DNA from 3 places in the Citrobacter sedlakii genome. Region 3 is predicted to be linked to each of the others. Evidence: predicted binding sites of a transcription regulator. Region 3 holds the regulator's gene; each other region holds the start of a gene.
The links. Region 3 encodes Fur, which represses iron uptake genes when iron is present. Its sites were predicted from a motif close to ATAATAATGAGAACNACTATCAA; they were not measured.

Region 1: the regulator Fur is predicted to act here: its motif matches at 4,242-4,264, upstream of JY391_RS10250 (TonB-dependent siderophore receptor).
Region 2: the regulator Fur is predicted to act here: its motif matches at 2,914-2,936, upstream of JY391_RS09895 (TonB-dependent siderophore receptor).

Annotation. Positions count from the first base shown of each region.
Region 1 covers NZ_CP071070.1:2,140,938-2,148,273, forward strand. The annotation lists gene JY391_RS10230 (YciY family protein) at 1-118, shown strand, start outside; gene JY391_RS10235 (YciI family protein) at 159-455, opposite strand; gene tonB (TonB system transport protein TonB) at 706-1,440, shown strand; gene yciA (acyl-CoA thioester hydrolase YciA) at 1,511-1,912, opposite strand; gene JY391_RS10250 (TonB-dependent siderophore receptor) at 2,013-4,199, opposite strand; gene JY391_RS10255 (septation protein A) at 4,400-4,939, opposite strand; gene JY391_RS10260 (YciC family protein) at 4,995-5,738, opposite strand; partial or broken gene JY391_RS10265 (YkgJ family cysteine cluster protein) at 5,767-5,844, opposite strand; gene ompW (outer membrane protein OmpW) at 6,079-6,717, shown strand; gene JY391_RS10275 (manganese catalase family protein) at 6,790-7,336, opposite strand, start outside.
Region 2 covers NZ_CP071070.1:2,062,854-2,070,189, forward strand. The annotation lists gene JY391_RS09890 (glycine zipper 2TM domain-containing protein) at 24-563, shown strand; gene JY391_RS09895 (TonB-dependent siderophore receptor) at 621-2,810, opposite strand; gene comR (TetR family copper-responsive transcriptional repressor ComR) at 3,042-3,677, opposite strand; gene bhsA (multiple stress resistance protein BhsA) at 3,919-4,176, shown strand; gene ldtC (L,D-transpeptidase LdtC) at 4,269-5,234, opposite strand; gene mfd (transcription-repair coupling factor) at 5,394-7,336, opposite strand, start outside.
Region 3 covers NZ_CP071070.1:3,139,887-3,147,222, forward strand. The annotation lists gene ybfE (LexA regulated protein) at 1-127, shown strand, start outside; gene fldA (flavodoxin FldA) at 278-808, shown strand; partial or broken gene JY391_RS23995 (fur leader peptide) at 1,012-1,097, shown strand; gene fur (ferric iron uptake transcriptional regulator) at 1,090-1,536, shown strand; gene tcuR (tricarballylate utilization LysR family transcriptional regulator TcuR) at 1,667-2,593, shown strand; gene tcuA (FAD-dependent tricarballylate dehydrogenase TcuA) at 2,690-4,093, shown strand; gene tcuB (tricarballylate utilization 4Fe-4S protein TcuB) at 4,080-5,219, shown strand; gene JY391_RS14990 (MFS transporter) at 5,274-6,563, shown strand; gene JY391_RS14995 (ChiQ/YbfN family lipoprotein) at 6,603-6,935, opposite strand; gene chiP (chitoporin ChiP) at 6,986-7,336, opposite strand, start outside.

The DNA.
Region 1 (7,336 bases), 1.0 Mb from region 3:
CCGAAAAGCGCGTTGGCTTGAAGGGCAGTCACGTCGCAATATGCGGATCCACTCAATCAGAAAGTGTATCCTCAACCATCAGCGTAACGCGCTGCTGTTTGCGATCCACAGCGTCTGAGCAACACGGGCACCGCCTGCGGTGCCCAAAGAACCGCGGTTTAAAACGTTTTCTTATAGGGCTTAACCGACACCTGGGCATACACCCCGGCGGCCACATACGGATCGGCTTCCGCCCACTTTTGCGCGTCTTCCAGTGAATCAAATTCTGCAATGACCGTTGAGCCGGTAAAACCCGCCGCACCCGGATCGTTGCTGTCGACCGCGGGCATTGGACCTGCGGTCAACAAACGACCTTCATCGCGAAGCAACTGCAGACGCGCCAGATGAGCAGGGCGGACGGAAAGGCGTTTTTCCAGCGAATCGGCGTGATCCTGAGCATAGATAATATAAAGCACGTATAAGGCTCCTTAATCAGAAACGTCATGGGACGTAAACAGGCAAATCGAGTGTGTAAATACGTTATTGGAAAGGTCACCTGACTGCAACGCAAAGATGTCAGCTTTGTTAAGGCCACAGCGATAGCAAGGATTTTTTCGCCAGAATTTGGTTTTTAAATGCCGCCGACCGTGATGCCTTATTGAATATGATTGCTATTTGCATTTAAAATTGAGGTCTGGTTTTTCAACTGAAACGATTATGACTTCAATGACCCTTGATTTACCTCGTCGCTTCCCCTGGCCGACGCTGCTCTCTGTTGCCATTCATGGCGCGCTGGTTGCGGGACTCTTATATACCTCGGTACATCAGGTTATTGAACTGCCCGCGCCTGCGCAGCCTATCTCCGTAACGATGGTCTCTCCGGCAGACCTGGAACCGCCTCAGGCGGTTCAGCCGCCGCCGCAACCGGTCGTTGAGCCTGAACCCGAGCCGGAACCTGAAATTACCCCCGAACCGCCAAAAGAAGCGCCGGTGGTGATCGAAAAACCGAAACCCAAGCCAAAGCCAAAACCGAAACCCAAACCGAAGCCGGTGAAAAAGGTCGAGGAACAGCCGAAACGGGACGTTAAGCCCGCAGAGCCGCGTCCGGCATCACCGTTTGACACTAACGCGTCTGCGCGTCCGACGACCCGTACCGCGGCGGCAACCAGCAAACCTGCCGTCGCCGTGCCGTCAGGACCGCGCGCCCTGCGCCGTAATCAGCCGCAGTATCCGGCGCGCGCGCAGGCGTTACGTATTGAAGGGCGGGTGAAGGTGAAATTTGATGTGACTGCAGACGGTCGGGTGGACAATGTGCAAATTCTTTCTGCCCAACCTGCCAATATGTTCGAGCGTGAAGTGAAGAATGCGATGCGCAGATGGCGCTACGAAGCGGGTAAACCCGGTTCCGGGCTGGTGGTCAATATTGTTTTCCGTCTGAACGGCACCACACAGATCGAGTAATGAATCGTATAAATCCGCAGCCGGAGGACAGTACACCGTCCTCCGGCACTGTTGAGGCAGGTTTCCGATATCAGTCCTGCACCGGCAGCGGGCGCGGCTTTCCGTCCGGATCAACCGCAACATAGATAAACAGCGCTTCGGTTGCTTTGTAGCGCTGGCCAATGGGCTCTGACGCCACTTTCTTCACCCAGACTTCAATATTAATACTCACCGAGGTGGTTCCGCGCTTCACGCAGCGCGCGTAACAGCACACGACATCGCCCACGGCTACCGGGCGCAGAAAGCTCATTCCTTCCACGCGGACGGTTACCACGCGGCCATGAGCAATCTCTTTCGCCTGAATCGCGCCGCCAATATCCATTTGTGACATCAGCCAGCCGCCAAAAATATCGCCATTGGCGTTTGTGTCGGCGGGCATGGCCAGTGTGCGTAAAACCAGTTCGCCCTGAGGGACGTTAGTTGTTGTTGTCATGGTAAAACCGAGTAGAGAGAAAAAATTCCAGCCGCGATGCTACTATGATTTTCGCATGGATAACAGAGGGGAAACGCCCGCGAGGCGGGCGTTGGAGAGATTAAAATGACATGGTGACGCCAGCGTAATATGCCCGGCCTGGTTCGTTGTAGGTCGACGCGCCGTCGTTTTCACGATAAATCTGCTTATCGAACAGGTTACTGATGCCCGCATTAAGTCGCAGATTCTTTGTCATCTGATAATTCGCGCCAATGCCGACAATCGCGTAGGCGCCGATTTCTTTATCCGACATTGCGCCGGTCTCGTTACGCGTTTCGGCGTACTCACGCGGTTTCTGACGGCCATACTGCGTCCACTGGAGGTTTGTCGAGAATTTATCGTTAACCTGCCAGTCCAGCATGGTATTGATCGTGTACTTAGGAATAACCGACAGTGGGTTACCGGTGTCCTTATTTTCCGATTTGATCATGTAGGTCGCATTGGTGCGCCAGCTCAGGGTGTCCGGCAGCAGCGGGATCACCACGTTACCTTCCAGACCTTCGACTATTGCTTTGCCGCCGTTTTCCCACTGCAGAATGTTGTTGCCGTTAGAGGCGTAGCCGATGATGTCCGTTCCCGAAACAATCTTATTTTTGTAGTCGTTACGGAACCAGGTTATGCCCGCATCCCAGCCGTCATAGTTAAATTCAAGACCGATCTCTTTATTGATGCTGATTTCCGGATCCAGGTCCGGGTTGCCCAGCAGGTAGCAACTGCCCGTGGCGATATTATTCGGGCAGCCGTTGCCGCGTGTGGACAGCAGATAGCCTTCGCTGGACTGATACAGGTTTGGCGCTTTGAAGACCCGCGCAATCCCGGCTTTTAGCTTAAACATGTCGCCAAGCTCCTGGGACATGTTCAGGCTGGGGCTCCAGTTACTGCCGAAGTCGTTGTGATAGTCAAAGCGGATCCCCGGGATGATGTCCGTTCCTGGGCGCGCCTGGATGTTATCTTCAAGATAAATACCGGTCAGGGTGGCGCTATTTTTCGTGCTACGGTCAGAAGCGTCGCCGGAGACATTGCCAATTTGCACGCCGGATGCGCTGGTCGCCTGCATCGATGCCGGATCGTTCAGTTCATCGCGGCTCCATTCGGCCCCAACGGTCAGGGTTTGATCGACCAGCCAGAAGACCGGAACGTTCAGTTCGCCGGAAGAACGATACGACTCCAGGCGGCTGGTGGAGTAATCGGTATTATTGATCATTCCCTCCACTTTCCCGGTCGAGCCTTCCTGCATCCGCGTATTATTGGTTTTTTCGTAATAGACGCCGAATTTTGACTGTCCCCAGTCCCAGATCCCGTTATGGGTTAAGCCCCATGACTGACGGTACATCCGGTTAGTTTCTTCACCGTATAGCGTGTTGACCAGACCATTAGGGCTGACGTTGCTGTTACTGTACTGGGTGTCGCCTGCGTAAATATTCCCCTGGCGGCTGTAGCTGTAGTCAAAATCGACAATCTGCTGCGGCGTCAGTTTCCAGGAGAGCAGGGCATTAATATCTTTGTTGCGTACCCCTTCACGTCCGGCGGCATAGGAGCCGTTTTGTTGGGTATTGATGTCCGCGGCGTCGGCGTCGGTTTTGTTAATGTTTCCGTACAGGCGCATCGTCAGTACATCGTCAATGAGCGGCCCACTCAGGTTGAAGTTTGCGCGCTTGGTCGCGCCTTCTTTATTGTTCTCGGGCTGGTTGGTATAGAGAGAAAGCGAGCCGTGCCAGTCGTTTGTTGGCTGTTTGGTGATGATATTCACCACGCCGCCAGCGGCGCCAGAGCCGTAGCGTGCCGCCGCCGGGCCGCGCAGAACCTCAATGCGCTCAACCATTTCCGCAGGCACCCAGTTGGTATCACCCCGGGTGTCCCGCTCGCCGCGCCAGCTATAGCGTACCGAGTTTCTGGACGTTACCGGTACGCCGTCAATCAAAATAAGGGTGTTTTCCGGACCCATACCGCGAATGTCTATCTGACGGTTATTGCCCCGGCTGCCGCTGGCGCTGTTACCCGTAAGGTTAACCCCCGGCATAGTGCGAATAATATCGGAGAGATCGTTAACGGGAGGGTGTTTTTCAATGTCTTTGGCGGTAATGACAGACACCCCTGGCTGCTGCTTAAGGGCTTCTTCGGCGGTGGCCTGAACGACCATGGTTTCACCGTCATTCATCGCGTCGTCTGCAGCGAACGCATTTCCACTCAATGCTGCGGCAATCAAGAGCGCCAGAGGGCGCGGAGAGCTTTTTATTATCGAAATCATCAACGGACATCCCTATTGTTAAAAACGCGATACGGAATATCAATGATAAGCATTCTCATTACAATATCGGGAAGGCAATCTCCACAATATCTTCATGATTCACCCAATTTATGGATCGATAACAAAGGAAAAGTGCAGAACAGGTGATACCGGGAGGGAAGAAAAAAAGCCAGGCTTTCAGGCCTGGCATCAAAAGCGGTTCAGGATTTGTCTTCCTGCGGCATATGGCGATAAATATAGACGCCGCTGAGCAGGGTAAAAATCAGCGTCAGCGCGGTCAGGCCAAACACTTTAAAGTTCACCCAGATATTTTGCGGTAGCCAGAACGCGATATAAATATTCGCGAGGCCGCACAGAATAAAGAACACCGCCCACGCGAGGTTGAGCTTCGACCACACTGCTTGCGGCAGCGTCAGTTCTTTACCCAACATGCGCTGAATCAGCGGTTTTTTCATTACCCACTGGCTGATAAGCAACGCGCTGGCAAACAGGCCATAAATGACCGTGACTTTCCACTTAATAAACTCATCGTTATGGAAGAAGATCGTCAGCCCACCAAACACGGCGACCAGAACAAAAGTAATCAGCGCCATTTTCTCTACCTTGCGGTAGCGAACCCAACTGTAGATAAGCACGATGGCCGTTGCCACAATCAGCGCGGAGGTGGCGGCATAGATGTCATAGACTTTGTAAAAAACAAAGAAGACCACCAGCGGTAAAAAATCGAGAAACTGCTTCATTGTTCATTTCCGTAATCAAAAGCGTCGGGCGAAAAGGCCTGCGACGCGTAAGGGGTTATTGGCGAATCAACATATACAAACGGAACAGGTAGATGAGCAATACGGCAGAGATCAGATTGCTCAACGTATTTGCGATCACCGCGCCAACGTTCGGGTCAAAGGCGGCAAAGCTCGATGCGAACAGCAACAGCAGCGTTTTTGCCAACAGCCAGCCGATGACGGCCGGGGCCACCAGTCGCATGTTCGCCCACGCCAGACGCATGCTGTTACGCATGGCCTCAAATATGCCCATCTTATCCTGCACCAGCATCACCGGGGCCAGAGCCAATACGATGGCCAGCAGAATGCCGGGCACCACAATCAGCATAATCCCCAGTTGCACCAGCAGCGTGGTCAGCAAAATCAGAATGAACAGCTTTGGCAGCACCGGCGCGCTGGCGCCAATAGCACGCAGCGCGCTCACGCGGTGGCCTGCGGAAATGAGCTGGATCATTAACAACACGCCACCGGCGAGGACGGCATTACCGATAAGGCCGGAGAACGTGGACGCCGCCGACGCACGCAGGAGGATCTGCTGCTGCTCTGGCGTCATATTTTGCACCAGCTCGAACAAGCCAGCGCTCCCGGCCAGATGATCCCCTTCACTCAACTGCGCGATTTGCGCATCGCTGGGTGAGAAGGCATGCCCTAATACCACCGTGATAAACGCGCACAGCAGCGAGATCAGCAGGATGGTTAAAAATTGATTACGGAAAAAATTCCCGGTGTCACGGTATACGGACTTCGCCGTGATAGACATGCACTCTCCTTGAGTTTTGCAGGTGTTATTAAGCGGGCAATTGTACCCTGGATAAAGGCGCAGTGGCAGCATCAACGGTTGTATGGAAAAGCATATCTTTGTAAAGCAGGAAGCAATAAACAGGCGCTGGCTTTGACGATTGCTCAAAAGATATTCACTTTATGAAAATATTTCAAATTTGATCTGAATGACAATAACCAGGATTTTGAATGCTACTTCTAAATTAATCTGGATCAATAAATGTTAAATTACACGACGTAATGTGATCCAGGTTAGATCACTTATTACTCCAATGTAGGTATATTCGTCACGCAGTTATAACCATAACGATGGAGCGGATATGAAAAAGTTAACAGTGGCGGCGTTGGCAGTAAGTACACTTCTCTCTGGCGGCGTCTATGCGCATGAAGCTGGCGAGTTTTTTATTCGGGCAGGCTCGGCGACGGTTCGCCCGACAGAAGGCGCAGACGGTACATTAGGCCATCTGGGCGGTTTTAATGTCAGTAACGATACCCAACTCGGCCTGACCTTTACCTATATGGCGACCGACAACATTGGTATTGAACTGCTTGGCGCGACGCCGTTCCGCCATAAAGTCGGAACCAAAGCAACCGGCGATATCGCGACCGTGCACCACCTACCGCCAACACTGATGGCGCAATGGTATTTTGGCGATTCCAGCAGCAAGCTGCGTCCTTATGTCGGGGTAGGCGTAAACTACACAACCTTCTTTGATAATGACGTCAATGAAAATGGGAAAAATACCGGGGTTTCCGATCTTAGCCTGAAAGATTCCTGGGGCGCGGCGGGGCAGGTTGGGATGGATTATCTCATCAACCGTGACTGGCTAATTAACATGTCCGTCTGGTATATGGACATCGATACTACCGCAGACTATAAGCTCGCCGGTGTCAAACAGCATGATGACATTCGTCTCGACCCGTGGGTATTTATGTTCTCCGCCGGTTATCGTTTCTGATGCCATAAAAAAGACCCCGTATTTACGGGGTCAATAAGGACATGACACACACGGAATTATTTCTTCACGCTATTACTGCTTTTCCTGCGGCTCGCCTTGACCGAGTTCTGCACCGGTGAGCGGGTCAGCCGACGGATCGGACTTGGTTCTTTCCGCCATCGCTTTTAACAGCGTTTGCTGCTGTTTCGTCAGTTTGACGGTAGCCAGACCGTCACCGCCGTCAACGGCTGGCATCGGTTCGGCAACATATTCAAAGTTCTCGTCACTGTTCCAGCTACCGCGCGGATCGTCGCCCTGAGACATGTTGTAGTACACGTTGGTGTACTGCTCGACAGGCGGCAATTTACCCGGCGGGAAGTTATTGCGAATTGAGTACAGCGCCTTTTCAAACGACAACTGGTGCGCAGCTTCACGGGTCATCAGAAACGCCAGCGCGTCTTTAACGCCGGGATCGTCTGTGACGTTAATCAGCCGCTCGTAAATAATTTTTGCCCGTGCTTCAGCGGCGATGTTGGATCGCAGATCGGCGGTCACTTCGCCGATTGTGTCGATATAAGCCGCTGTCCACGGCACGCCTGCGGAGTTGGTCAGGGCAGGGCCGCCGCCATAGAGCAGGGAA
Region 2 (7,336 bases), 1.1 Mb from region 3:
ATAGCAAAGAAGGAGGATTTCCCGTGAATAAATCAATGTTGGCGGGTATAGGGATTGGCGTAGCTGCTGCGCTGGGCGTGGCGGCGGTGGCCAGTCTGAACGTCTTTGATCGCGGCCCGCAGTATGCGCAAGTGGTTTCTGCAACACCTATCAAAGAAACCATTAAGACCCCACGTCAGGAGTGCCGTAACGTCACGGTGACCCACCGCAGACCTGTCCAGGATGAAAACCGCATCGCCGGTTCTGTTCTTGGCGCAGTGGCTGGCGGAGTGATTGGTCATCAGTTTGGCGGGGGCCGTGGCAAAGATGTCGCCACTGTTGTCGGGGCGCTGGGCGGTGGTTACGCGGGTAACCAGATCCAGGGATCAATGCAGGAAAACGACACCTACACCTCTACGCAGCAGCGTTGCAAAACCGTCTATGACAAATCGGAAAAAATGCTCGGCTACGACGTGACCTACAAGATCGGCGATCAGCAGGGCAAAATCCGGATGGATAAAGATCCGGGTACACAAATTCCGCTGGATAACAACGGCCAGTTGATTCTGAATAACAAAGCATAAAAAAGCTGTACTCTGCTTATTAGCCCCTCATTCGCTCAGGCTGAGGGGCTTTTTTTATCAGAAAGTTAACGCGTAGTTCAGGCCAAAGGTCCGCCCGCGGCCCTTGTATTCATACTGCGATGGGCTGCCGTAGGTTGGGCTGTACAGCAGCGGCGCGCGCTGTCCCCAGAGGGTGGTGTAGTCTTCGTCCAGCAGGTTTTCGATGCTGAAGGTCAGTTTACCCAGCGGGAGCTGATAACTGCTGATAACGTCAACGGTATTGTATCCATCCAGCTTATTACCGCTGGCATCCGTCAGATCGAAAGACTGTTGGGTTTGCACCCGCAATGACCACGGCTCTGGCGCCCAACCCACCCAGGCGGTGGCTTTTGACGGCGAGGCCAGCGTCACATCCCATTTTTCCCATTTCCCGTTTTGCTTCACTTCAGACTTCAGTACGTTGAAGTTTGCGCCGAGGCTCCAGTCGCTGTCAGGAATGAAATAGTCCACAGCGCCTTCCACGCCGTAAATCCGGCGGTCGTCAGGTTCCACGCGAATGGTCATATCGCTGCGGTTAATCACAATGGATTTGTCGGAGGTAGAGTAATAGGCCGCCAGTTGCGTACGCAGACTGTCGCCGGTATAGCGCCATCCCAGTTCATAGGAGTTGACTTTGATCCCTTCCAGACGCGAGTCAGCGACGTTTACGCTGCGCTGAAGCTGGTAATGATCGCCTACCAACTGATAGGTGCCGTTACCGTAGTATTTCCCCGGATCCGGCAATTCGACGCCCTGGGAAAAGTTGAACCACGCCTGCTGGCGTTCGGTCAGATGCGCAAGTAGCCCGGCGTTGAACAGGACGTTATCGTAATCGGTTTTGCCGCCCGGTATCGCATCGGCAGAACTCGCCAGCCCATTGGCGATCCCCTGCTGCTGCGCGTAGCCGATGAAATCATCAACCCGGTTTTCAGTCCATTGATAGCGGATGCCGCCGCTCAGGGTGAAAATATCGTTGATGTCATAACTGCTTTGCAGGAACGGCGCGAAATTAGTGATGCTGTAGCCGGGGTAACGTCCGGTGGTATAGGCCGTACGGTTGTCCATGCCGCCGGAGGGAAGCGACCATGCGAGGTCGAAAAATTTCTGATTAGCGTCGAAGGTCTCGTGATCCGCATCGATACCCCAGGTCAGTTCCCAGTTATCCATCAACAGACTGTTGAGGGTAATTTTGGCGCCGTACTGATCGGTGTCCTGCTGCGAGGCAGAAAAGCTGGTGACCTGGCCCCTGGTCAGCGACGGGAAGGGATAAAATTTCAGCGATTCATCACGGTAATAAATTTGGCTGACCAGATTTTGACCGAAGAAGTCGGCGTCTGAATATTGCAGGCTAATCAGATGACGCTCTGTTCCGGGGATGCGATCGGCGCTGAGTCCGCTACGGGTGCTGGCTTTACCGTCACCAGTGACGGCAGACATATTTTCGCCCAGATACAGGCCGTAGTCGTCATCGCCCTGGCTTTTATAATATTGGGTCACCAGCTGTAGCTGACGGTTGTCGTCAATCTCAATAGTGCCCGTACCCATCACATCCAGACGATCGGAGTGTTGCAAGCCGGTTTGCGTATTGTCGAGCATTAGTGCATCGCCGTTGCCATCGTACCAGCCGCCGAAGCGCTGCCAGGCGACAGAGAGACGGCCGGAGGCGCGATCCGTCCCCCCGCTGACCGCGGCGGCAACGCGCTCGTCACGATCGTTACTGTTATTGAAGCCCGATTTAGCACCCAGTTCTAGTTCCACTTCGCGTTCCGGCTGGCCTTTTTTGGTCACGATGTTGATCAGGCCGCCAGTACTGCCGCCGCCATAGAGCGACGTCGCGCCGGAAATCACTTCAATGTGGGCAATGTTGAACGGATCGATGGCGTCCAGCTGTCGACTGTCGGTACGCGAAGAGTTAAGGCGTACGCCATCAATCAGCACGACCAGCGCGCGCCCGCGCATATTCATACCATAGTTGGTTCGTCCCTGGCTGCTGACATCAATACCGGGGATCAACTGCGCCAGCACATCTTTAAACTCTTTGCCGCCCTGAACCTGTTGTTCAATTTCCTGACCCTCGATCACCCAGGTGGTCTGCGCCATTTCCGCCACCGTTTTTTGACTCCGGTTAGCGCTGACGATGAGGTTTTCTTCTTCTGTTTGCGTCGCTGCCGTTGCAGGCAGGGTTAGCGCAAGCAGGACTGGGTTGAGCACCCAAAGACGCTTATTCATTCGCATTCCCTTCTGAAAATATCTGTAAAAGTGGTGTTATTCTTGCCGGGCAGGCTCCGGCCGTTACATTGTGAAACAGATAGAAAATCAAATGCGAATATTGCTGATAATGGTTTCTATTATCAAATAATATTTTAAGAAATTTGAGTCTAACCCGGTGAAAACATTACTGATTGTAGGGGGAAGGCGAGAGAAGGACCGGGAAACGCATTCCCCGGTCAGCAGGATCAATCAGGCTTTTAACAGCTCGGGCCACAGGCGAAGAGTGGTACGGGTGATCTGCATCAGTGTGTCAAACGACGCGCCTTCGCGGGCGCTGATCGACATCCCCTGTAAGATGCAGTTCAGGTATTCGGCAAGGTGCTGTACGTTGCACTGCGCCGGGATCTCTGCGCGCATCTGGCGCTGTTGCAGGAAACGGGTCAACGTTTGCTCCTGCATGGCGTGGCGTGATTTCACCGTATGCGCAATATCCCGTGACGCGGCAGCAAGCGTCGCGGAAGTGTTGATCATAAAACAACCCGCCGGGGTGTCTTTACTGGTAAAACAGGTCGCCACGGCGGTGAAGTAATCTTCCAGCGCGGCCTCCACGCTTTTTTCTTCACAAAATAGCTGCGCTTCATGCTTTGCGGCGAAACGGGCGATGTACCTGTCGAGCACCGCGCGAAACAGTCCTTCTTTATTGGTGAATTCTGCGTAAAGCGTGGGGGCTTTCGCCCCTGTCGCTTCAACAAGATCAGAGAGCGACGTCGCCTCATAACCGTGCTGCCAGAAGAGTGTCATGGCCTTATCAAGCGCGGCTTCCCTGTCGAACACTTTTGGTCGGCCACGGCTTTTTTTTACACAACCTGTCGAGTCAGTTGTCATGATGCCGGTGTACCTGTCTGGGTTTAATGAATAACCATTATAAAAATAAAACCGTCCAGTCTCCAGCGCATTCCTGTGAAAAATAATTACGTTGCATTGTCATGAAAGATAAGTGCTTTTTAATTTATATAACGACCGTTATAAAAAAGAGTTGACGTGTGACCTGGATCACATCTATCATTTACCTATCGATCGTTAAGTAAATGCTTACGACCCCGTTCATCTGCAAAAGGTTACTATTATGAAAAACGTCAAAGCCCTCATCGCTGCTGCTGTACTCAGCTCTCTTTCATTCGCCAGCTTCGCTGCCGTTGAAGTGCAATCTACGCCTGACGGCCAGCAAAAAGTTGGGACCATCTCTGCCAGCGCAGGTACTAACCTGGGTTCTCTGGAAGAACAACTGGCGCAAAAAGCAGATGAAATGGGGGCGAAATCTTTCCGCATTACCTCGGTTACTGGTCCGAACACGCTGCACGGTACCGCGGTAATTTACAAATAAGCATTAACCCCTCATTAATGCCTGATTAAAATTTGCCACTGCACAAAAAAGCCCCGCTGAACCACGGTTCAGCGGGGCTTTTTCGTTCAGGCTTACAGGGATTGCTGTTTAACGTCGTGATGTCGAGTGACGTCGACCGGCATGCCGGAGCGGACATCCATTACGTGCTGCATCAGTGGCGCATCGGTTTGCGCGGCATCTTTAAATGCCTGCAATGTGCTGTTCAGGACGATAGGCAAAACCTGCGGGTCATCATCAATATTTTTTGACAGCGGCTGATGTACCTCAACCAGACGTACGCCGCCTGGCTCGACTGAGGCTTTGATCGGCGTATTAATAATGTTGACTTTGGTTCCCGGGGTAACCTGCTTAAACAGCGTTTCAATATCGCCATCACGCAGGCGAATGCAGCCGGAACTGACCCGCATTCCGATGCCGAAATCGGCGTTGGTGCCGTGCAGCAGATACACGCCGCCGTAGGCGGCTAAACGAATCGCGTGGTGACCCATCGGGTTATCCGGCCCGGCAGGGACAACCGCAGGCAATTCGATCCCCTGTGCTTTATAGCGGGCGCGAATATTGGCCGTCGGCGTCCAGGTCGGATTCGCGCGCTTGTCGGAAACGGTGGTTACCATGGTGGGCGTAAGCGTATCGCCCCCCAGTTGACCAATGCCGATAGGGTAAACCGTGACCACGTTTTTACCCGGTGGATAATAATAAAGGCGCAGTTCAGCAAGGTTAATGACGATACCTTCGCGCGGCGCATCCGGCAGGAGGGTTTGCAGCGGAATGGTCAAGACGCTGCCAGCGCGCGGCACGTAGGGGTCAACGCCGGGATTTGCCTGTAACAGCGCCAGGAATCCAACGTTGTATTTCTTCGCAATGGCCTCCAGGGAACCGCCGTTGTTTTCGACAACGTGATATTTATTTTCGCCCACCAGTTTGCTGCCGGGCGGCGGAAGTGGCCAGGTATTCGCCTGCGCAGGTAGCGCAAGCGCTATGCCGGCGGCAAAGGTGACAAACGCCAGCCAGCGGGAAAGTCGCAGAGTTTTCATTATCATCATAAATCAAAGGGTTATTGGAATAAAAGACGCCAACGATCATTATGGCGGGTTGGCATGTCCTGAAATGCAAGGGAAGTGCAAAGAGTTGTAAAGATCTGCGAGGCGGGGGAGATCATGCCGGACGGCGGTTTCGCCTTATCCGGCATCGGGTTATTACGCGACCGCGTTTTCTTCCAGTTGCGCCATAAACTGACGCACCCAGTCCATACGCGTTTTCCGCTCCGTCAGATCCTGCATAAACTTCAGGCGGGTCGGACCGTCGAGGCGGAAGTGCTGAGGCTGCTTTTGCAGCAGACCGATAAGCCAGCCCGGGTTCACGTGATTTTTCTCGGCGAATTCAATGGTGCCGCCTTTCTCGTTACCTTCGAGTTTGCGGATCCCCAGCTTTTGCGCCTGCTGACGCAAACGGGCGATATCCAGCAGATTACGCGCGGGATCCGGCAGAAGACCAAAGCGATCGATAAGCTCCACTTTGATCTCTTCCAGCTCGTTTTCGCTTTTGGCGCTGGCGATTCGCTTGTAGAACGACAGGCGCGTATTGACGTCGGGGATATAATCATCCGGTAGCAGCGACGGCATTCGCAGTTCGACTTCTGTCTGCTGGCTGGTGAGATCTTCCAGTGACGGTTCTCGTCCGGCTTTTAGCGCATCGACGGCGTTTTCCAGCAGTTCCATATACAGCGAGAAGCCAATGGTTTCCATCTGTCCGCTCTGGTCTTCGCCAAGCAGTTCGCCCGCGCCGCGAATTTCCAGATCGTGTGTCGCCAGCGCAAAGCCCGCGCCCAAATCTTCCAGTGACGCAATCGCCTCCAGACGCTTTTGCGCGTCGGTGGTCATCGCTTTCGGATGCGGCGTCAACAGCCAGGCGTACGCCTGATGATGCGATCGGCCCACGCGTCCGCGCAACTGATGCAACTGCGCCAGTCCAAAGTGATCCGCGCGTTCGATGATAATGGTGTTGGCGGTCGGGATGTCGATCCCGGTCTCGATAATCGTGGTACACACCAGCACGTTAAAGCGCTGATGGTGGAAGTCGTTCATTACCCGTTCCAGTTCGCGCTCGCGCATCTGCCCATGACCAATCGCGATGCGCGCTTCCGGCACCAGTTCCGCCAGACGGTCGGCGGCTTTCTGAATGTTTTCGACGTCGTTATACAGGTAATAGACCTGGCCGCCGCGCAGGATTTCACGCAGGATCGCCTCGCGCACGACCAGGTTATCGTATTCACGGACGAAGGTTTTCACCGCCAGCCGTCGCGCCGGTGGGGTGGCAATGATAGACAGATCGCGCATCCCGCTCATCGCCATATTGAGCGTGCGCGGGATGGGCGTGGCGGTCAGGGTCAGAATATCGACGTCCGCGCGCATCGCTTTGATACGCTCTTTATGACGCACGCCGAAACGGTGCTCTTCGTCGACAATCAATAAGCCCAGATCCTTCAGTTTGACATCGCTTTGTAACAGCTTGTGCGTGCCGATCAGGATATCGATTTTCCCTTCAGCCGTCTGTTCGAGGATCTGCGCCTGTTCTTTGGCGCTACGGAAGCGGGACAGCATTTCGATACGCACCGGCCAGTTGGCAAAGCGGTCGCGGAAGTTGTCGAAGTGCTGCTGGGCGAGCAGGGTGGTCGGCACCAGAACGGCCACCTGCTTATGGTTTTCAACGGCGAGAAACGCCGCGCGCATTGCCACTTCGGTTTTGCCGAAGCCCACGTCGCCGCAGACCAGACGGTCCATCGCCAGCGGCTGACACATGTCGCTGAGTACAGCGTTAATGGCCTGGGCCTGGTCGGGCGTGGTCTCGAACGGGAAGCTGTCGCAAAATAGCTGGTACTGCTCGCGGTCGTGCTTAAAGGCAAAGCCTTCTTTCGCCGCACGTTGGGCATAAATATCCAATAGTTCCGCCGCCACGTCGCGGACTTTTTCCGCTGCTTTTTGCCGCGCGCGGGACCAGGCGTCGCCGCCAAGCTTATGCAGCGGCGCGTTTTCCTCGGCTCCGCCTGCATAGCGGCTGATGAGATGCAACGAGGAGACCGGCACATACAGTTTGGCGTCGTTGGCGTAGGTGAGCATCAGATATTCACCCTTGATGCCGC
Region 3 (7,336 bases):
GCTCAACGCGGAAGCCGTCGACGCCCTGAATGAACTGGCGGAATCGCGCGACATCAGCCGCAGCGAGCTGATCGAAGAAATCCTGATGAGCCAACTGGCGACGTTGCGACGCCAGGGTTCAGTCTGAAACCCGCACAATTTATCACTATCATGTAGCAGGGAGTGCACTCGCGTGCGTTTGCTATTTCCGCATACCTGACTGTTCTGCTATGATTGCCCTTATCTGTGGGCAATTTGCCCCCACCATTTCAATAAGTTTCAAGAGGTTACTTTACTCATGGCAATCACTGGCATTTTTTTCGGCAGCGACACCGGGAACACCGAAAATATCGCAAAAATGATTCAAAAACAGCTTGGTAAAGATGTTGCCGACGTGCATGACATTGCAAAAAGCAGCAAAGAAGATCTTGAAGGCTATGACATCCTGCTGCTTGGTATCCCGACCTGGTACTATGGCGAAGCGCAGTGTGACTGGGACGACTTCTTCCCGACTCTGGAAGAGATTGATTTCAACGGTAAGCTGGTGGCGCTGTTCGGCTGCGGCGACCAGGAAGATTACGCGGAATATTTCTGCGACGCGTTAGGTACTATCCGCGACATCATTGAGCCGCGTGGCGCGACCATCGTCGGTCACTGGCCGACCGCGGGTTATCATTTTGAAGCGTCGAAAGGCCTGGCCGATGACGATCACTTTGTCGGTCTGGCCATTGACGAAGATCGCCAGCCAGAACTGACCGCCGAGCGCGTTGAGAAATGGGTTAAGCAGATTTCTGAAGAACTGCACCTGGATGAAATCATCAACGCCTGATGACCGTGCGGCGCAAAGACCATTTGCGCCGCATCAATAGACAAAACCAATCAAAATAATTGCTACAAATTTGTAACTTTCTTGCCCATCCCTGTACAATGTGCGGGAGTTATTAGGTGGCGCTCTCATTTCCAGGCAATACCACGTTTTTATTAACATTTGCCCGAGGCTTGCAGTTTTCATTTAAGGATGGCAGTCCTATAATGAGAGGCATTATCTCGAATGCAATTTCTGTCACTTCTCGTATGAAGTGAATCGTTTAGCAACAGGACAGATTCCGCATGACTGACAACAATACCGCATTAAAGAAGGCTGGCCTGAAAGTAACGCTTCCACGTTTAAAGATTCTGGAAGTGCTTCAGGAACCGGATAACCATCACGTCAGTGCGGAAGATTTATACAAACGACTGATCGACATGGGTGAAGAAATTGGTCTGGCGACCGTCTATCGCGTGCTGAACCAGTTTGATGACGCCGGTATCGTAACCCGCCACAATTTTGAAGGCGGCAAATCCGTTTTTGAGCTGACCCAGCAGCATCATCACGATCACCTTATTTGCCTCGATTGTGGCAAAGTGATTGAATTTAGTGATGATTCGATTGAAGCCCGTCAGCGTGAGATTGCGGCGAAGCACGGTATTCGTTTAACGAACCACAGCCTCTATCTCTATGGCCATTGCGCCGAAGGCGACTGCCGCGAAGATGAACACGCGCACGACGGCAAATAATTTTACGCTTGATGAAAGCCAGCCTGCGGGCTGGCTTTTTTGTGGGCGCGATCCCGCCGTTTTCCTTCCCTCCCCGCCCGTGTTGTTTTAATGTAAAAATTCCCTTCCCTGACCTGTCCGGAGAATCGAAATGGAACTTCGCCAGTTACGTTATTTTGTTCGTATTGTTGAAACCGGCAGCATGGGTAGCGCCGCGCTGGATCTCGACATTGGCGTCTCGGCGCTGAGCCAACAAATGACACGTCTGGAAAGTGAACTCGCCATCCGCCTGCTGCAACGAACGTCGCGCGGCGTCACGCCCACTAACGCGGGGCTGGCCTTTTATTCTCAGGCGCAACTGGCGCTACGGCATGCCGACGACGCCATTCTTGCTGCGCGTGAGGCGCGGTTATCCGGCCACGTTAGCGTCGGTATGGCGCCCAGTACGGCATCGGTGTTGGGCATTCCGTTTATTAACGCCATGCGGGAAAGCTACGCTGACGTGCGGCTGCACGTCGTGGAGAGTCTCTCCGGCAATCTTGAGCGGATGATTAACACCCGCCAGCTTGATTTAGCGGTCGTCTTTCAGAAAGAGAAGATCCTGCGCTGGAGCGCGAAGCCGGTTCTGGAAGAGCGGCTGTTTCTGATCGGCCCCCACCCCCTGCTGGCTATATTCCCTGAAGACAACATCATGCCTGCTCAACTGGCGAATATTCCCCTCGTGATGCCCAGTCAGGGCCACGGTCTGCGCGGCAGACTGGAGGCTATCGCACAAGAGCACGCGCTGCAGGTTGATATCGTTGCGGAAATTGACGGTCTGACGCTACTGATGCGGGCGGTCCGCGACGGTCTGGGCGCCACCCTACAACCTGGCGCGGCGATTTCCCGACTGGACCAGGACGACCTGCGCGTGATCGGCGTCCATAATCCGGTCCTCAGCCGTCCCAACTTTCTGGTCAGTTTATCGGATGACGAACTGACCCCGGCGGGGCTGGCAGCTCGCGTCGTGCTGGGTAAAGTGATGCGTGAACTGGTTGAGGCTGACCGCTGGCCAGGCGCCACCCTTTACGTTAACTAAAGAGGGTTTTAGCAGTACCTCATAGCGCCCCTACAACCCATGCGTATACATTTTCATTACAAATTTAACATTTGTTAAAGCGTAATGGAGTCTACGATGGTTGATGTTCTGGTGATTGGCGGCGGCAATGCCGCGCTGTGTGCCGCCTTAACCGCCCGGGAGGCCGGTGCGTCGGTGCTGCTGCTGGAAGCGGCGCCGCGCGAATGGCGCGGTGGCAATTCACAGCACACCCGTAATTTGCGCTGTATGCATGATGCGCCGCAGGATGTGCTGGTCGACCGTTATCCCGAAGAAGAGTACTGGCAGGATCTCTGGCGGGTAACGGAAGGCAATACCAACGAAGCGCTGGCACGACTGGTGATCCGCACCTCTTCGCAGTGCCGTGACTGGATGCGCAAACACGGTGTGAATTTTCAGCCACCGTTATCAGGCGCACTGCACGTTGCGCGTACGAACGCCTTTTTCATGGGCGGCGGCAAGGCACTGGTCAACGCCTATTATCGCAGCGCGGAGGCGCTCGGCGTCACCATCCGCTATAACACGCCGGTACAGGCGCTGCAGTTACATGACGGCGAGTTTGTCGCCGCGCTGGCGGGCGATGAACGCATCGAGGCCAGAACCTGTGTACTCGCCGCTGGCGGTTTCGAGTCCAATCGCGAATGGCTACGGGAAGCCTGGGGACAAAACGCGCGTGGGGAATGGCCCGCCGATAATTTTCTCATCCGCGGCACCCGCTTTAATCAGGGTGTCCTGCTTAAATTTATGATCGATGCCGGCGCCGACATCATTGGCGATCCATCCCAGTCGCACTGCGTGGCGATTGATGCCCGCGCGCCACTGTATGACGGCGGGATCTGCACGCGAGTGGACTGCGTCTCTTTAGGCGTGGTGGTCAACCGCGACGCAGCGCGTTTTTATGACGAAGGCGAAGATTTCTGGCCGAAACGCTATGCCATCTGGGGGCGTCTGGTCGCCCAACAGCCGGGGCAAATTGGTTATTCCATTATCGACAGCAAAGCCATTGGTCACTTTATGCCACCGGTATTCCCCGGCGCGCAGGCCAATACGCTGGAAGAGCTGGCCTGCCAACTGGGGCTGGATGCACAACGTTTTAGCGCTACCGTCAGGCAATACAACCAGGCCTGCCAGCCTGGACACTTTGATCACACCGTCCTGGATAACTGCGCCACCAGCGGGTTAACGCCGCCGAAAACGCACTGGGCACGCCCTCTCGATACGCCGCCTTATTACGGCTACGCCCTGCGGCCAGGGATCACGTTTACTTACCTCGGCCTGAAAGTGAACGAGCGCGCGGCGGTGCATTTCGCCGGAAAACCCAGTCGTACCCTGTTTGTCGCCGGAGAAATGATGGCGGGCAATGTGCTGGGCAAAGGCTATACCGCTGGCGTTGGCATGTCGATTGGCACCACGTTTGGCTGCATTGCCGGTAAAGAAGCCGCCCAGGCCGCACGTAAGGAGGCGCACCATGAAGCAGCTTGAGAAATTAATTATTGAGGCACAAATCATTACCGAACCGGAAGCCGAAGTGGAACGGGTGATGCAGGTTTGTAACGCCTGCCGCTACTGCGAAGGCTTTTGCGCCGTCTTTCCGGCGATGACTCAACGTCTTGAGTTTGGCAAAGCGGACATCAACTACCTGGCTAACCTGTGCCATAACTGCGGCGCCTGTCTGCACGCCTGTCAGTACGCGCCCCCTCATGAGTTCGCCATTAACGTACCGAAAGCGATGGCGGAAGTGCGCCTCGAAACCTATCAGCATTATGCCCGGCCCGCCGCGTTTGGCGCGTTGTATCGCCGGGCGGGCATGACCGTCGCGCTAACGCTGGTCTTTGCGCTGATTTTCTTCCTGTTGTTGGCGATGAGTCTGAAAGGCTCCTTGCTGCACCCGCCGCTGGCTGGCGACTTCTACCAGATATTCCCGCATAACCTGCTGGCCTGGATGTTTGGTTCCGTCTTTATTCTGGCGATGGGGTTGTTGATGGCTGGCGTGATCCGCTTCTGGCGTGAGATCTCCCCCGGCGCGCCGCAGCCCGTGGAGATTGCCGAAGCGACGCACAATGCCCTGACGCTGAAGTACCTCGACGGCGGACACGGCAAAGGGTGTAACGAAGCCGATGATGCCTTTACATTGCTGCGCCGTCGCTTCCATCACTTTACCTTCTACGGTTTTATGCTCTGCTTCGCCGCCACCATGGTGGCGACCGGCTATCACTATTTTGCCGGGTGGGAAGCCCCTTATCCGTTTTTCAGCGTGCCGGTGCTCCTCGGCACCCTCGGGGGGATAGGTCTGATTATCGGTCCTGCGGGTTTGCTGTGGCTGAACGTAAAGCGCTCGCCGCTGCACGGTGACGCGCGACAAAAACCGATGGATCGCGGTTTTATTTTGCTGTTGCTGTTGACCAGCCTGACAGGGCTGGGACTGCTGGCAGGGAGGGATTCCACGTGGATGGGCGTTCTGCTTGCTGTCCATCTTGGCGTGGTAATGGCGCTCTTTTTAACCCTCCCGTACGGAAAATTTGCCCACGGATTTTACCGCTGCGCTTCGTTACTCAAATGGGCTATCGAGAAGCGGCGCGGAAAACAGGCGGGGGTCGCAGGCGACTGACCCGCAACATCTTACCTCAATAACTATTACGATAAGACAGTGGAGAGCAATCCCATGAGCCAACAACCATCGCGCGCCGGCACGTTCGGCGCAATACTGCGGGTAACCAGCGGTAATTTTCTTGAGCAGTTCGACTTTTTTCTGTTTGGTTTTTACGCCACTTATATTGCGAAAACGTTTTTCCCGGCAGAAAGCGAATTCGCCTCTTTAATGCTCACGTTTGCCGTCTTCGGCTCCGGCTTTTTGATGCGTCCCGTCGGGGCGATTGTGCTGGGTTCGTATATCGACAGAATTGGCCGCCGTAAAGGGTTAATGGTAACGCTGGCGGTCATGGGTTGCGGTACGCTGCTGATCGCCCTCGTGCCTGGCTACCAGACCATTGGCGTACTGGCGCCAGTGCTGGTGCTGCTGGGCCGACTGTTGCAGGGATTTTCCGCCGGCGTGGAGCTGGGCGGCGTTTCCGTTTATCTTTCAGAGATCGCCACGCCGGGCAATAAAGGTTTCTATACCAGCTGGCAGTCGGCCAGCCAACAGGTGGCGATTGTGGTGGCTGCGCTGATCGGCTACGGTCTGAACGTCACGCTCGGGCACGATGAAATCTCTGAATGGGGCTGGCGCATTCCGTTCTTTATTGGCTGCATGATCATTCCGCTCATTTTTGTACTGCGCCGTTCGCTACAAGAAACCGAAGCCTTTATCCAGCGTAAGCACCGCCCCGATACCCGGGAAATACTGACCACCATTGCGAAAAACTGGCGCATTGTCACCGCTGGTACGCTGTTGGTGGCAATGACCACCACCACTTTTTATTTTATTACCGTTTATACGCCCACCTACGGCCGTGCCGTTCTGCATCTGAGCGCGCGTGACAGCCTGATAGTCACCATGCTGGTCGGGATTTCTAACTTTATCTGGCTGCCTATTGGCGGCGCGATCTCCGATAAAATCGGCCGTCGTCCGGTGTTGATGGGGATTACTCTGCTTGCGCTCATCACGACCTGGCCGGTGATGCACTGGCTGACCGCCGCGCCGGATTTCACCCGTATGACTCTGGTGCTGCTGTGGTTCTCGTTCTTTTTTGGCATGTATAACGGCGCGATGGTCGCCGCGCTGACCGAAGTGATGCCGGTCTACGTACGAACGGTGGGGTTTTCGCTGGCGTTCAGCCTTGCGACGGCCATTTTTGGGGGGCTGACTCCCGCAATTTCTACCGCGTTGGTTGAGATGACCGGTGATAAAAGTTCGCCAGGATGGTGGCTGATGTGCGCAGCGCTATGTGGTTTCGCCGCGACGGCTATGCTGTTTGTTCGCCTGAGCCGCAGTTACCACCCCGTGGAGAATTAAGCCAGAAAACAGGGGCGGAGACCCTCTCCGCCCCCTGGGTTATTTGGCGCTATTGTTGCTGCGGATTTCCTGCCAGATCTTGTCACAATCGGCTTTTACCGCCTGATCGTTACCGGTACGCGTCGCCTGTATGCACTGCTGGTAATCCAGTACGCGAACGCTTTCCTGACGGGTAAACTGCTCGTGCTGTTTCTCTTTCTTCAGCACCGCTAAAACGCTCTGGCAGGCTTCGATTTTTTCTGGCGATCCCTGCGCTGTATTGATGCAGGCGCTGTACGCCTCTTTCAGACGGCTGTCTTCTTTTGGCGCCGTCGTCGTTGTGCAGGCCACCAGTCCCGAAGCCATCACGGCGATGAGTATCAGTTTTTTCATAGAACAGTCCTCAACGGTGCGGCAGGCGCATGGCCCGCCGCGTATGGGCATTAGAAGATGGTGAACGGGGCAATGACGATAAATTTCACGTCACGCTCATCCTGGAAGATGTTGCCGTAACCACCGCCCCAGCTTGGGATGTTGGAGTGGTTGTCATACTCAGTGAAGTGCAGTTTAAACATGGTGCCTTTGGCGCGTCCGTCCTGCAGGGTATAGACCGCATCCAGACTGTAAGATGATTCCTCGATAGTGCGGTTTTTGTCGTAGTACGCATCAGGATTGCTCTGCCAGGTGGACGGCTTCGCATCCCAGGCATACACATAAGACGCCCCCACTGCCCAACCTGGCAGGTTCCAGTTTTTCAGGTCATACATCGCGCCGAAGAAGACCGCTTTTTCGCC